DNA from 2 places in the Bacillus sp. NPDC094077 genome. Region 2 is predicted to be linked to the other one. Evidence: riboswitches for the same ligand, from Rfam matches in the RefSeq annotation. Region 2 holds a riboswitch; the other holds the start of a gene.

Region 1 (3,220 bases), on a different contig from region 2:
ATGAAGCAAGAAAAGTTATTGGATCTGTAGATACGAGTGAATTTCCTGTTTCGCTCGCTGCAACAATTGGATTTTTCATTTCACTTGGCTGGGAACAAGTAAGCTGGGTTTGGGTATTTGCCTTAATGCTTGGCGGGATTATCGCTGCTCCAATTGCTGCATGGTTAGTACGCATCGTTCCACCTCATTTACTTGGGGTATTAGTTGGTGGTCTTATTATCTTTACGAATATACGTACACTACTTACAACATTTAAAGTGGATCCAACTATTATTTCACTTTCTTACGTGGCAGTGGGTCTCGTCGTTATTATCTCTATTTTCATTGCTGTCCGTAACCATTCAAAACATTCGACAAGGGGATACTCAACAGATCAAAAACAAATGTTACCATAATTACAAAAAATATCGCCCGATTTACTTCGAGCGGTATTTTTCTATTTTCCAATTGATCATCGTTTCTGTAGTATTTACTCTTTTCATATGTAATTTCTCTAATACACGAATCGAGCTATTATTTTCAAGGAGTGTCTCTGCAATAATTACATCTACCTCTCCTGTCTGGAAAGCCCACTTTATTAATTCATCTACAGATTCTGTAGCATACCCTTTATTCCAATATTTCTCAATAAATCCATAACCAATTTCTACTGTATGACTCTCGTTCGGTCTCCCTTTAAATCCTATATCACCTAAAACGATGTCATCTTCTTTTCGAATCACATACCAAACACCCCAAGGTAATAAAGCTACTTCTTGTTTTACATTTTCTACATGCCCTACAATATGCGGACCGCTATTGTATCCTTGCTTTTCAGCAATGCGAAGCTTCTCTTCTGTACATGGCACTATATATAGCCTTTCCGTTTCTAATTTCATCACAAATTCCCCTTTTCAATTAAACAATGCTTCAATCTTACTACAAAAATGCAGAATATTCACTCTCTATTTTTACGCACGCCACACATTCAATAGTAATGTCGAATTATATTTTCTGAATTTTCTTTTTATTTTAAAGGATTTTTCAGTATTTTTTGCGAAACATTTGTATAACAATTTTTTTCTTTACCTATCACTACATAAAAGTAGGCTCGGGTGGAGTTTTGCAAGCGTTTCCTAAACAATAACCGATATTTTTTGACTTTTCCTAACAAAATTCCTTGCAATATTTTCAGAAAGTCATTACAATTGCCATATATTAAAAATCTTAGCAATATATAAATCCTCATCAATCCGATGAGGTAGAGGTTGCGACTTTTAAGAGTAGAACGGACGAGACACAGAGAATGTCATCGACTCCGTTTGAAAGGAATAGTTGCCGAAGTTTATATTTCTTCTCTGGAACTATAAGCTGGGGCTGTCTCCGAAAGGAACAGAACTGTCACGTTTACAAAATTACCGTGTAAACGTGGGGTGCTATCTTAACGGAAGGGTATGATGGGGTGGTTATTTGTGAAACGTTCCGCCAAATTCCTTTGGCGGTTTTTTGTATTTTTCTCCCCCGCTCCTTCCCATCTTACAAGAAAAGGAGTGTTGAACATGAATAGCGCAACGAATCAAACAACTACCTCTGAAACGCAAACTACAAAAGGAAAAGGTGAATTAAGACGTGGTTTAAAATCCCGACACCTTACGATGATTTCTCTCGGTGGTACAATTGGTACCGGATTATTTCTTGCCAGCGGTAGTGTCATCCATACAGCTGGACCTGGCGGTGCACTAGTTGCATACGCCGCAATTGGAATTATGGTTTATTTCTTAATGACAAGCTTAGCTGAACTCGCAGCTTACATGCCTGTTACTGGATCTTTTAGTACGTATGCAACAAAATTTGTTGATCCATCACTTGGTTTTGCACTTGGATGGAACTACTGGTATAACTGGGCGATTACGATAGCTGCTGAACTGGCAGCTGTATCATTAATTATGAAATTTTGGTTTCCAAATACTCCCTCCCTTATTTGGAGTGGATTATGTTTAGCTATTATTTTCCTTTTAAACTATTTATCTGTTAAAGGGTTTGGTGAATCTGAATATTGGTTCGCACTTATTAAAGTAGTTACTATTATTATCTTTTTAATTGTCGGTTTTATGATGATTTTCGGAATTATGGGCGGCGAATCTGTTGGATTTAAAAACTTCACTGTTGCAGATGCACCATTTAACGGCGGCATTATGGCAATTATCGGTGTATTTATGGCAGCTGGTTTCTCATTCCAAGGTACTGAATTACTTGGGGTAGCTGCTGGTGAAACGTCTGATCCAGAACGTAATATCCCGAAAGCAATTCGTTCGATCTTTTGGCGTATTCTTTTATTCTATATCCTTGCGATTCTCGTTATCGGTTTATTAATTCCTTACACAACTGATAGCCTTGCCGCAAGTGATGTAACAGTAAGTCCATTTACACTTATTTTTGAAAAAGCGGGCGTTGCCTTTGCTGCTTCTGTTATGAACGCTGTTATTTTAACTGCAGTACTTTCTGCTGGTAACTCTGGTATGTATGCATCAACTCGTATGCTTTGGGATTTAGCTCGTCAAGGAAAAGCACCAAAGTTTTTAGGAAAATTAGATAAACGCGGTGTACCTGTTAATGCATTAATTGCAACATCAATCGTCGGTAGTATTGCTTTCATTGCTTCTTTATTCGGTGACGGCGTTGTATACATTTGGTTATTAAACGCATCTGGAATGTCTGGCTTTATCGCATGGGTTGGAATTGCAATTAGTCATTATCGTTTCCGTAAAGCGTATATCGCACAAGGAAAAGATTTAAAAGACTTACCTTATAGAGCAAAATGGTTCCCGTTCGGTCCAATCTTCGCATTTACACTTTGTGTAATCGTAATTTTAGGTCAAAACTACGGCGCATTTATGGGCGAATCAATCGATTGGAACGGTGTACTCGTTTCTTACATCGGTTTACCACTCTTCTTAGTACTATGGTTAGGATATAAATTTACTAAGAAAACGAAAGTCATTCCACTTGATAAATGTGAACTGAAATAAAGTAAAGCGAGCAAACAGTTCATGTTTGCTCGCTTTTCATTGCAATGCTTCTCCCTTTCCTATTTCTTCTGTTTTTGACATAATGAGATGAGAAATAAAAATAAAGGTTGGGATTACATGAACATTCGTATTACCGATGAAGCAAAAGCAGCTATACATAGACTAGAACGTGAAGACAAAAAAGTCATTCGCATTAGAGGAACAATGACAAA
Region 2 (3,220 bases):
TAGTAAATCACTTGATGAACAATTAACGAAAACGGGTGAAGACTTCAAACGTGAGTATGATTTCCATAAAGGTATTTTAGAAGACGTACTACCATTAACAATCGGCGGTGGTATTGGACAATCAAGAATGTGCATGTACTTCTTACGTAAGGCACATATCGGTGAAGTTCAATCTTCTGTATGGCCTGACGATTTACGCGATGCTTGTAAGAAAGAAAACATTCATCTGTTTTAATAATAGAAGTGAGAGAGAATAGCTCAAATATAGAGCTATTCTCTCTTTTTTATTAAATGCGAACTTTTTTTGAAAATATTTTCACTTCAGCAATGTATATTTCAGTAAAAGTTTTTTATAAAACATCACTTACTTTTTTGTCACTTTACACTATGCAAACAGCTTTTTATTTAATAGGAAGGAAATAGATTAATATGATTTTTTATAAGCTTTACTGAAAATATTAAATTAGCCCATGTGTACTAAAGGTTCAATTTTCGCCATAAATGATTGATGAAGTGCTTCAACACCTGTTACTAAATGAAGGCGGTCGATAACGACAGACACTTTAATTTCTGATGTACTTACCATTTTAATATGAATATCTTCTTCTTTTAAAGTAGTGAACATATTAGCAGCAACCCCCGGATTAGATACCATACCAGATCCTACAATTGATACTTTTGCTAAATGATTTTCATGTTCTACAGACCCATAGTGAAGAGTTTCTTGATATTGTTCTAACACTTCTAAAGTCTCTCTTAAATCATTAGAGTGAATTGAGAAGGAGAGGTGAACAGTTCCTTCATTTGTAATACTTTGAATAATAATATCTACATTAATATGTGCCTCTGCTAATGTAGAGAAAACTGTTGAAAGTGAACCTTGTTCTAATCCTTTAATTGTAACGCGTGTAATATTATCTTCAAATGCAATACCTTTAACGATTGATTGTTGTTCCATGTTACATTCTCCTTTTACAATTGTTCCGTTTTCTTGTTCCATACTTGAGCGAACTTCTAAAACGACATTATGATTTTTAGCAAATTCAACAGCACGTGGATGTAATACACCAGCACCGAGATTTGCAAGCTCTAACATTTCGTCATAAGAAATTTCATCTAATTTGTAAGCATCTTGTACAACTCGTGGGTCTGTCGTATATACACCTGTCACATCTGTATAAATATCACATTTTTTCGCTTTTAATGCCGCCGCTAATGCAACAGCTGTCGTATCAGAACCACCACGGCCAAGCGTTGTAATTTCATTTTCTTCACTGATTCCTTGGAAACCAGCTACGATAACAATCGTACCTTCAGCAAGATAAGACTGAATTCGATCTGTATTAATATCAGTAATCCGTGCACTACTATGTACAGATTCAGTCGTAATACCAGCTTGCCATCCTGTTAATGAAATTGCGTTATAACCTTTTGCTTGTAGTACCATTGTTAATAATGAAATAGTTACTTGTTCTCCTGTCGATAGAAGCATATCCATTTCACGTTTGCTTGGATTTTCAGCAATGGCGTTAGCAAGTGCTACAAGTTCATCTGTACTTTTCCCCATTGCTGAAACGACAGAGACAATGCTATGACCTCGTTCATATTCTTCAATAATTAAATTTGCTACATGTTGAATGCGTTCAATGCTCTCGACAGAAGTACCACCAAATTTTTGTACAATCGTTTCCATTACGAATTCCTTCTTTCGTCCATTTTTAAGAATAGATTAGGACATATACAAATCCCAATATTCCTGTAGTTACCAGAGAGAAAAGCAAAAAACACCATCTCAAATAAGTGAGGATGGTGCTGTTACAGGAAAAGGGAAACAGAAAACGGAGCTAATAAAAAAACCGCCAAAAAAGGAATATCATAAAGATGATATCTCTTTTTTGTAGATAGCTCTTCATACGCACACGTCTGTACATATGACAGTTCTGTTTCTATTCGAAAACAGCCCCAATTGATAAATGCAGAGAAATTTATCAATTTCGGCAACACTTCCTTTCATCTAATTTCATAGACATCTCTGTGTCTCCATTAGAATACTCATAAGTATTGCAACCTCTATCTCACGTTTTAGGCGAGAGTGTTTGATTTATGAAGTTGTTGGTAACATTTGTTTTATAATAATTTAAATTTTTCAGGGAATCAAGTGTTTTATATATATTTTCAAAATTCTTTCTTTTCCGAAAAAAAGTTTGTGAAAAATGTAGCAAAATAAATTTATTATATGTACATTAAAAATATAGAGTATAGGAGGTGGAAGCATGAAAAGGAAAAGGTCTATTTATGTTGCGACAGAGATGAAAACAACAATGGAGAAATTATGGGAATATACGCAAGAACCAGACATACATACAGAGTGGGATGCTCGTTTTACTGAAATTTCTTATTTAGAGAAGAAAGAGGGAGAACCGCAGAAGTTTTTATATAAAACAAAGATCGGTTTTGGACTTGAAATAGCCGGAGAAGGGGAATCGATAGGTGAAATAAGAAAAGAAACTGGTGAACGGATTTCTTCTTTGAAATTTTGGACAGAAAATACATTATCACTTATACAAATAGGGCGTGGTTATTGGAAGTATACACCGCATAAAGAGTGTATTCATTTTGAAACGCAATATGATTATGATACGAGATTTGGTCATATAGGAAATGTGATCGATTCATATATGTTTCGTCCTTTATTAGGATGGGCGACAGCATGGAGTTTTGACGCTTTAAAATTGTGGCTAGAAAAGGAGCTGCATCCTAGTCTACTAATTAGAAGAACGATTACGTATTGGCTCGTTTGTTTTTTATTTGCTTTCGTATGGATATATCAAGGGATTGTCCCAAAAATAATCTTTAGCCATCCAGAAGAAGTGAAGATGCTTTCAATACTAATTGGGTCGAATGAGAGTAGTATTTTTATACTTAAAATAGTTGGGTTGTTAGAAATAATATGGGGTGTTATGTGGTTATTGCCACTTCAAAAACGAAAGTTGTTTATATTACATATTGGTATGTTAATAGGTTTAACTATAGTGGCAGGATTTACGAATATCGCAAGCTTTACACAACCGTTTAATCCAATTACATTAAACCTCCTTTTAATAGGATTATCGATTGTAGGTTATATAAATAGCTTTGATTTGCCAAGCGCAAAAAATTGCAAGCGGATGAGAAAGGGATAAATGTATGGCTAATATTTACGAAAGACTATTAGGGGATT

The links. Region 2 has a riboswitch for lysine ahead of ACQKNR_RS22395 (aspartate kinase). Riboswitches for the same ligand answer to the same signal wherever they lie in the genome.
Region 1: linked by a shared signal. The riboswitch ahead of ACQKNR_RS23630 (amino acid permease) and the one ahead of ACQKNR_RS22395 (aspartate kinase) in region 2 are both predicted to bind lysine.

Annotation. Positions count from the first base shown of each region.
Region 1 is NZ_JBNNUF010000013.1:41,548-44,767, reverse strand. Features, by position in the region: gene ACQKNR_RS23640 (sulfite exporter TauE/SafE family protein) at 1-395, shown strand, start outside; gene ACQKNR_RS23635 (GNAT family N-acetyltransferase) at 417-878, opposite strand; lysine riboswitch at 1,234-1,426, shown strand; gene ACQKNR_RS23630 (amino acid permease) at 1,539-3,008, shown strand; gene ACQKNR_RS23625 (iron-sulfur cluster biosynthesis family protein) at 3,126-3,220, shown strand, end outside.
Region 2 is NZ_JBNNUF010000011.1:94,152-97,371, forward strand. Features, by position in the region: gene asnA (aspartate--ammonia ligase) at 1-235, shown strand, start outside; gene ACQKNR_RS22395 (aspartate kinase) at 464-1,693, opposite strand; lysine riboswitch at 1,895-2,081, opposite strand; gene ACQKNR_RS22400 (DoxX-like family protein) at 2,274-3,182, shown strand; gene ACQKNR_RS22405 (DUF4166 domain-containing protein) at 3,187-3,220, shown strand, end outside.